Regions from separate parts of the Aliihoeflea sp. genome, predicted to be linked through region 1. Evidence: predicted binding sites of a transcription regulator. Region 1 holds the regulator's gene; each other region holds the start of a gene.
The links. Region 1 encodes PhoB, which activates phosphate uptake and scavenging genes when phosphate is short. Its sites were predicted from a motif close to TGTCATNNANCTGTCAT; they were not measured.
Positions count from the first base shown of each region.

Region 2: a site for PhoB is predicted at 827-843, ahead of ACT6QU_RS08830 (NAD-glutamate dehydrogenase). Genes of this name have one in related genera too.
Region 3: a site for PhoB is predicted at 1,142-1,158, ahead of ACT6QU_RS04580 (UDP-2,3-diacylglucosamine diphosphatase). Genes of this name have one in related genera too.
Region 4: a site for PhoB is predicted at 939-955, ahead of ACT6QU_RS10115 (YdcH family protein). Genes of this name have one in related genera too.

Region 1 covers NZ_JBQVMV010000014.1:74,786-76,981, forward strand. The annotation lists gene ACT6QU_RS15200 (ROK family protein) at 1-831, shown strand, start outside; gene phoB (phosphate regulon transcriptional regulator PhoB) at 834-1,520, opposite strand; gene phoU (phosphate signaling complex protein PhoU) at 1,534-2,196, opposite strand, start outside.
Region 2 covers NZ_JBQVMV010000005.1:109,812-112,007, reverse strand. The annotation lists gene ACT6QU_RS08830 (NAD-glutamate dehydrogenase) at 1-713, opposite strand, end outside; gene ACT6QU_RS08825 (peroxidase-related enzyme) at 846-1,409, shown strand; gene ACT6QU_RS08820 (NAD(P)H-dependent glycerol-3-phosphate dehydrogenase) at 1,555-2,196, opposite strand, start outside.
Region 3 covers NZ_JBQVMV010000002.1:306,770-308,965, forward strand. The annotation lists gene ACT6QU_RS04575 (NADP-dependent malic enzyme) at 1-1,014, opposite strand, end outside; gene ACT6QU_RS04580 (UDP-2,3-diacylglucosamine diphosphatase) at 1,204-2,013, shown strand; gene dgcA (N-acetyl-D-Glu racemase DgcA) at 2,015-2,196, opposite strand, start outside.
Region 4 covers NZ_JBQVMV010000007.1:29,750-31,945, forward strand. The annotation lists gene ACT6QU_RS10105 (MFS transporter) at 1-334, shown strand, start outside; gene ACT6QU_RS10110 (ArsR/SmtB family transcription factor) at 331-594, shown strand; gene ACT6QU_RS10115 (YdcH family protein) at 693-872, opposite strand; gene ACT6QU_RS10120 (YdcH family protein) at 1,098-1,301, shown strand; gene purE (5-(carboxyamino)imidazole ribonucleotide mutase) at 1,323-1,820, shown strand; gene ACT6QU_RS10130 (5-(carboxyamino)imidazole ribonucleotide synthase) at 1,817-2,196, shown strand, end outside.

The DNA.
Region 1 (2,196 bases):
GTACTCCAGAATGCGGGACGCACGCCGAACGACGTCATGCGCATGACGATGGCAGTGCAGGGGATCACGGATTCGGATGCCCGCGCGATGCTGTGGACGCCGATCACGCCCGAAAGCGACATCCCCTTCGCCGACATTCTGGAACGGCGCTTCGGCTTTCCCGTCACCGTCCAGAACGACTGCAACATGATCGCCGTCGCGCTGGGTGCCCGCGATCCGGAGCGTTATCGCGACAATTTCGTCACCCTGCTCCTGTCGAACGGCATCGGCATGGGGCTGGTGCTGCGCGGCGAACTCTTCACCGGCGCCTATTCCTCGGGCGGCGAGTTCGGACACATGATCCACCGGCCTGGCGGCGCGCTCTGCCGCTGCGGGCGGCGCGGCTGCATCGAGGCCTATGCGGGCAATTACGCGATCCTGCGCGAGGCGGCCGGGCGCAGCGACCAGACGGTCGCCGATGCCGACGTCGACCCGCAGACAATGCTCGAACTCGCGCAGGATGCCCGTGCCGCCGACGGACCGGCCCGCGACGCCTTCACCCGTGCCGGAGAGGCGATCGGCTATGGGCTGGGCTCGCTCTTCGCGCTGATCGACCCTGCGCCGGTGGCGATCGTCGGGCCGGGTACACTCGCCTTCGACGTGATGGAACCGTCGATCCGCGAGGCGATCGGCCAGACGGCGGGAGGACAGCACGACGCCGTCATCTCCTTCGACCTCGAAGCCGACGAAATGCCCTTGATCCTCGAAGGCTGCGCGCGGCGCGCGCTGGAGGCCGTCGACAACGAACTCTTCGCACCGGGCTATATCGCGACCATGCAGGCGGGCGCCTGAGATCAGCTTTCGTTGATCGAGTAGCCCGCGCCGCGGATGGTGCGGATGACGTCCGGCGCGCTGTCCGGATTGACCGCCTTGCGCAGACGCCCGACATGGACGTCGACCGTGCGCTCGTCGATATAGATCGTCTCGCCCCACACATTGTCGAGCAACTGCCCGCGCGAGAAGACGCGGCCGGGATGCTGCATCAGGAATTCGAGCAGCCGGAATTCGGTCGGGCCGAGATGGACCTCGACCTGATCGCGATAGACGCGGTGCGACTCGCGGTCGAGCACGATGTCGCCGACCTTGAGCACGCTCGACAGGATTTCGGGCTTCGCCCGCCGCAGGAGTGCGCGCACGCGGGCGACGAATTCGGGCGTCGAGAACGGCTTGACGAGATAGTCGTCGGCGCCGGTCGAAAGCCCGCGCACCCGGTCGCTTTCCTCGCCGCGCGCCGTCAGCATGATGATCGGCAGGCGCTCGGTTTCAGCCCGCATCCGCAGGCGCCGGCAAAGCTCGATACCGGAGACGGCCGGCACCATCCAGTCGAGCACGAGCAGATCCGGCACGGTTTCCTGGAGCCGGATTTCCGCTTCGTCGCCGCGCGTGATCACCTCGACCTTGTAGCCCTCGGCTTCCAGATTGTACTTGATGAGGACGCCCAGCGGCTCCTCGTCCTCGACCACCATGATCCTCGGCGCGATCATCGGCCGCTCCTCATGCCGGCCTGGCCGAGATCGACGTCTCGTCGAGCTTCGGCCGGTGGAGCGGCAATTGCTGGCCGACCATCACATAGTAGGCGTTCTCCGCGATGTTGGTCGCATGATCGCCGATCCGCTCCAGATTCTTGGCGCAGAAGAGGAGATGGGTGCAGGCGGTGATGTTGCGCGGGTCCTCCATCATGTAGGTCAGGAGTTCGCGGAAGACAGCGGTATACTGCACGTCGATATTCTCGTCGTCGGCCCTCAGCGTCACCAGCGCCTGCGGGTTGCGGCCGACATAATTATCGATCACGCCAGCAAGCTGCGCGCGCACCAGTTGCGACATCGCGTCGATCGAATGGGAGAGCTTGCGCTGCATCGCGCCCGAACCGACCGCGCTGACGCGCTTGGAGATGTTCTTGGCCAGATCGCCAATGCGCTCGAGGTCGCTCGCCATGCGGATGGCGCCGACGACGGCGCGCAGATCCTGCGCCATCGGCTGCCGCTTGGCGATCAGCGCGATCGCCCGCTCGTCGAGCTCGCGCTGGCGCGCGTCCATTACCACGTCGTCCGAAATGACCCGCTGGGCGAGCGGCACGTCGTTTTCGAGCAGCGACTGCGTCGCCGCCAGAACCATCGCCTGTCCCAGATCGCCCATGTCGCGGATCAGCCGGTCGAT
Region 2 (2,196 bases), on a different contig from region 1:
AGCGTGCCGGTTTCCTCGCCGCCCGAGTAGCGCAGTTCGCGCATGCCGAGAAAGGTGAAATTGTCGTCGCGCAGCCATTCGAGGAAGGCGATGGCTTCGCCCACCTGCGCCTTGTCGATCGGCACCGGCTGATAGCGGTATTCGGTGATCGCCTGGTCGAGCCGCGCGAGCATCGGCCGCCAGTTGGTCACCGCCAGCTTGACCTGCGCCAGCACATGTTCGAGCCCACGCTTCAGCGCCTCGCACTCGTCCTGCGTCAGCTTCGGCACATGGACGTGGATGATCGAGACCCGGTCGGTCGCATCGTCGCCCTTGGCGCTGCCCGCTTCGCCCAGAAGCTCGGCGACGCCCTTCTTCTCGTGCCGCACGAGGACGACCGGATGAAGGACGAGCGCGGCTTCGCCGGCCTGCTCGGTGATTTCGGCGAGGACCGAATCGAAAAGGAAGGGCATGTTGTCGTTGATGACGGTGATGGCCGTGACGGCCCGGCCCTGCCGCTCGATCTCGCCCTCATTGTCGAGCACGATCAGGCTGTCGCCGCGCTTGTGGTGCTTCAGCGCCCGGTAGGCGAGCGCGCCGGCGGTGGCGAAAGCCTCGCTCGTATAGGCCTCGCGATCCTCCTCCGGCGCCCGCGCCTTGAAGAAGCCCGCGAGCTTTTCGGCGCCCGCCTCGGTCTTGACCTTCGATGCGGTTGCGGTCTTGCGCACAGCCATGGACGGCGATCTCCCCGATTTCGTCACGTTTTTCTTTCGAGACTAGAACATCCGCCGAGAAAGTGGCACCGGTTTCACGAAAATCAGCGACGCTGCGTCAGTTACAGACAAGTTTGATAGGGAGATGACGGCATGAGCGAACGGGTCACGGCACTGAACATCGAACAGCCCGAATTGTCGGACGGCACCAAGGCCTATTTCGCCAAATGCGAGGAGAAGCTGGGTCTAGTCCCGAACGTCCTCAAATCCTACGCCTTCGATGAGAAGAAGCTGCGCGCCTTCACCGACATGTACAACGATCTGATGCTGGGCGATTCGGGCCTGTCCAAGCTCGAACGCGAGATGATCGCGGTCGCCGTCTCGTCGGTGAACCATTGCTACTACTGCCTGACCGCGCACGGCGCGGCGGTGCGCCAGCTTTCCGGCGATCCGATGCTCGGCGAGATGATGGTGATGAACTATCGCGCGGCCGAACTGTCGGCGAAGCAAAAGGCGATGCTCGATTTCGCGGTCAAGCTAACCGAGAGCCCCGACAAGATCGAGGAAGCCGACCGCAAGGCCCTGCGCGATGCCGGCTTCTCGGACCGCGACATCTTCGACATCGCCTCGACGGTGGGATTCTACAACATGTCGAACCGGGTGGCGGCGGCGATCGACATGCGCCCGAACGATGAGTACCACGCGATGGCGCGGTAGGGCGCGCCCTTCCTTCTCCCCTTCTGGGAGAAGGTGGCTGAGCGAAGCGAAGTCGGATGAGGGGTGTTCCAGCCTGGCACCGCCGCACACCCCTCATCCGCCCCTTCGGGGCACCTTCTCCCACAAGGGGAGAAGGGAAGAGCGCTTACTCCGCCTCGCTCTTCAGCGGCCGTGCCAGAAGCCGCGTCGCGGCATCCTGCATCGTGATGTGCCCGTCGATCAATTCGGCAGTCGCCTCGATGATCGGCGCGTTGACGCCGCGTGTCCGGGCGATCTCGAGCGCGATGCCGGCTGTCGCCGCGCCTTCGGCCAGCGCCAAACCTTCGCGCGACTTGCCCGCGCCAAGCGCCATGCCATAGGCGAAATTGCGCGACTGCGCCGAGCCGCAGGTCAACAGGAGATCGCCGAGCGCCGACAAGCCCATCAGCGTTTCGGGCCGCGCGCCGAAGGCGGCGCCGATGCGGCGCAATTCGACGAAGCCGCGCGTGATGGTCGCCGCCTGCGCGCTCGCGCCGAGCCCCGCGCCCGACACCGCGCCCGCGGCGATGGCGAGCACGTTCTTCAACGCGCCGCCGATCTCGACGCCGACCAAATCGTCGGTGGAATAGCAGCGGAAGGCCGGCGCGGAGAAGAGTTCGGCCAGCGCGAAGGCGCGGTCGCCGTCTTCGCACGCCACGGTCACCGCCGTCGGCAGACCGCGCACCACATCGGTGGCGAAACTCGGGCCGGAAAGGGCGCCGATCGGCGAGACAGGCAGGATTTCGGCGGCAATCTCGGAGACGAGACG
Region 3 (2,196 bases), on a different contig from region 1:
CGCGCCGCGGAAGATGTAGGGGAAGCAGAGGACGTTGTTGACCTGGTTCGGGAAGTCCGAACGGCCGGTACAGATCATCGCATCGGGACGCGCCGCCCGGGCGAGTTCCGGCATGATCTCCGGCGTCGGATTGGCAAGCGCCAGGATCAGCGGCCGCTCGGCCATATCCGCCAGGAGTTCGGGTTTGAGGACACCGGCGGCCGAAAGGCCGAGGAAGACGTCCGCACCGCCGATGACGTCGGCGAGCGAGCGCGCGTTGGTGTCCTTGAGATAAGGCTCCTTCCAACGGTCCATCTCCTCGACGCGGCCCTTGTAGGCGACGCCGTGCCGGTCGGTGATCCAGATGTTGTCGCGGCTGGCGCCGAGCTCGACGAGCAGATTGAGGCAGGCGAGCGCCGCCGCGCCGGCGCCGGAGGTGACGATCTTGACCTCGCCGATCGCCTTGCCAGCCAATTCGAGCGCGTTGAGGACGGCGGCGGCGACGATGATAGCCGTGCCGTGCTGGTCGTCATGGAAGACAGGGATCTTCATCCGCGCCTTCAACTGCTCCTCGACCTCGAAGCATTCGGGCGCCTTGATGTCCTCGAGATTGATGCCGCCGAAAGTCGGCTCGAGCGCCGAGACGGTCTCCACCATGCGCGCGATCTCGGGGGCGTCAATCTCGATGTCGAAGACGTCGATTCCGGCGAACTTCTTGAAGAGCACGGCCTTGCCCTCCATCACCGGCTTGGAGGCCAGCGGTCCGATATTGCCGAGCCCGAGCACCGCCGACCCGTTGGAGATGACGGCGACGAGGTTCGAGCGGGCAGTGTAGTCGGCGGCGAGCGCCGGGTTTTCGTGGATGGCAAGGCAGGGCGCGGCGACGCCGGGCGAATAGGCGAGCGCGAGGTCGCGCTGGTTGCCGAGCGGCTTCGTCGCTTGGATTTCCAGCTTACCGGGCGCCGGGTAGCGATGGTAGAAAAGCGCCGCCTCGTCGAGGTCCGCCGGCGGTGCTTTCGTCGTCTCGACATCCATCATGGCTCGCCCATCCTTGCTCGTCTTCTTTTCGTTTTTCGATAGCCCGCGCGGTCGTCGCAAATCGTTCGCCGCCGCCATGCCGAAATCGGCGCCAACCTATCGCCAGCCACCCTCGAAAGACAACCGTCATATGGCTGTGATCTGACTCACGCCATAGAGCGGACGACGCAATGACGAGGGCAATGCATGACCGCCACTCCGCGCCGCTTTCGCACGCTCTTCATCTCCGACTTGCATCTGGGGTCGAAGCCCGCCAAGGCCGACTATCTGATCGACTTTCTGCGCCATCACGAGGCGGGCCGAATCTACCTCGTGGGCGACATCGTCGACGGTTGGCGGCTGAAGCGCTCCTGGCATTGGCCGCAGGCGCATAACGACGTCGTCCAGAAGTTTCTTCGCCAGGCGCGAAAGGGCTGCCGCATCACATACATCGCCGGCAATCACGACGAGTTCCTGCGCAATTTCCAGGGAACGCATTTCGGCGGCATCGTCGTTGCCGACCGCGCGATCCACGAGGCGGCGGACGGGCGGCGTTATCTGGTCATCCACGGTGACCAGTTCGATGCCGTCGTCCACAACTATCGCTGGCTCGCCACGCTCGGCGACAAGGCCTACGACGCTGCCATCGTCGTCGGCCGCGTCATCGCCCGGCTGCGCCGCCTGGCGAACCTGCCCTACTGGTCCTTCTCGTCCTGGGCGAAGCTGAGGGTCAAGAAGGCGGTGAACTTCATCAGCGCGTTTCAGGAAGTGCTCGCCGAGGAGGCGCGGCGTTCGGGCGTGGACGGCGTGATCTGCGGCCACATCCACCATGCGGTGATCGAGGAGGTTGGCGGCGTTCGTTACATAAACACCGGCGACTGGGTCGAAAGCTGCACGGCCGTCGCCGAGCATTTCGACGGCACGTTTGAGATCATCCACTGGGCAAGGGCAGGCGAGATCGCAGCGCCGGTCCTCGTCGCTGTCGATGTCGGCGCGGCTGTGGCGAAGGCCGCGTGACCTAGCCCCAGAGCGCCGGATCGGGAGGCGAGACAAGCGAGCCCGTATAAGCAAGGGCCGGCGCACGGTCTTTGGCAAGCAGAAGCGGTCCGTCGAGGTCGACGTAATCGGCATCCTGCGCCAGCAGGACCGCAGGCGCCATCGCCAGCGACGTTCCCACCATGCAGCCCACCATGACGCCGA
Region 4 (2,196 bases), on a different contig from region 1:
CGACCATGCGAGCCCGGAGGATTTCGTCAAGGTATCGGGCGGGCTGCTGCTGCTTTATGGCTTCGGCACCATGATCGGACCGGTGATCGGTGCGCCGCTGATGGATTACATGCGCCCCGAAAGCCTGTTCCTGGCGACCGCGCTGCCGCATTTCGTACTGGCCGGCTATACGCTGCTGCGCATCTCGCGCCGCGCGCCGGTGGCGAGCGAGGACAAGGAGGCGTTCAAGACGCTGCCCTCCGAACGCGCCGTCACGCCGCAGGCGGTGCTGCTCGATCCGCGCAGCGACATGGACACGGTCGATCAACCCGAAGAGCGGCAGGACGCCGCATGATGAAGGCCGACGCCTTCGCGGCCATCGCCGACGCCAACCGGCGCCATCTGCTGGAGGAATTGCGGCGTGGCCCGAAGACGGTCAACGAACTCGCCGAAGGCCTGCCCGTCTCGCGTCCGGCGGTCTCGCAGCACCTGAAGGCGCTGCGCGATGCCGGTCTCGTCTCGGCCAGGAACGAAGGCACGCGCCGCGTCTACCGCGTCGAGGAAGCGGGCTTCCTGAAACTCAATCTGTGGTTGGACCAGTTCTGGCAGGCGTGAGGCGGGGCCCAAAAACAAAGCCGGCGGCGCTGGCGCCACCGGCAGGTTGCCTCGTCTGATCTGAGCATCGGATCGACCGATGCGCCGAGCGTTTCCGCTCAGTGTCGTGTCGGTTGTGACCGGAGTTTTTCCATTTCGTCCTTCAGGGCCAGCTTTCGCCGCTTCAGGGACGCTATCTCGAGCGGGTCGGCGGAGGGATGCATCATCACCTCGTCGATCCGGCGTTCGATATCGCCGTGTTTGCGCTGGAGTTCCTGTAGATGGGACGCAAGAGACATTCCGGGCTCTCCCTTCCTGGTTCCTCGTTTGCGTGCGTTCCGTCCGGCTCCCGGTTGGAACCGGATATGACAGCACGATGACAGTCTGCCATCGCTTTCAAATGCTGTCGAACATCTCGTAGTAGCATTTGCTGACGATCCGACATGTGTTATGAATCGCGCACGAGGACTGTGCGTCGCGCGGCCTACTCCCGCGAGCGCGCTCGCTTTCTTTAGACGGTGAAAATGTCGGAACAGGATCAGGCGGAGATTCGTCTCGAATTTGCCCGGACCAAGCAGGAACATGCGGATTTCGACGCGGCCATAAATGCCATGATGAAGGTCGGCTGCGACCCGCTCCAGATCCAGCGCATGAAGAAGAAGAAGCTCGCCCTCAAGGACAGGCTGTCCCAGCTCGAGGACGGCATCATCCCCGACATCATCGCCTGACAGGCCTGACGGAGCATCGCCATGGCCGACCAACGCGCCGAAATCGCCATCATCATGGGCAGCCAGTCAGACTGGGCGACGATGCGCCACGCGGCCGAGACGCTCGACGCGCTCGGTCTTGCCCATGATTCGCGGATCGTCTCCGCCCATCGCACGCCTGATCGGCTCTATGATTTCGCCAAGAGCGCGAAGGCGGACGGGTTCAAGGTCATCATCGCCGGTGCCGGCGGCGCGGCACATCTGCCGGGCATGACGGCGGCGATGACGCCGCTGCCGGTCTTCGGCGTGCCGGTCGAATCGAAGGCGCTGTCGGGCCAGGATTCGCTTCTCTCCATCGTCCAGATGCCGGCCGGCATCCCCGTCGGCACGCTTGCCATCGGCAAGGCCGGCGCGGTCAACGCCGCGCTGATGGCCGCAGCCGTGCTCGCCCTTTACGACGACGCCCTCGCCGGGCGGCTCGACGCCTGGCGCGACAAGCAGACGAAGGCCGTCGCCGAACGGCCGAAGGACGAGGCATGAGCGCGCTCGCGCCGGGCTCGACGATCGGCATCATCGGCGGCGGCCAGCTCGGCCGGATGCTGGCGATGGCGGCGGCCCGCCTCGGCTTCCGCACCATCGTGCTCGACCCCGAGGGCGACTGCCCCGCCGCGCAGGTGGCGAACGAGCAGATCGTCGCCGCCTATGACGACGCGCACGGGCTGGCGCGGCTGGGAACGGCGTGCGACGTCGTCACCTACGAATTCGAGAACGTGCCGGTGAACGCCGCGCGCAGTCTGGCCGCCGGCCACGCCGTCTACCCGCCGCCGCGCGCGCTAGAAGTCGCGCAGGACCGGCTGACGGAAAAGGAATTCCTCAACAAGGCCGGTATCCCGACCGCGCCGTTCCGCGCCGTCGA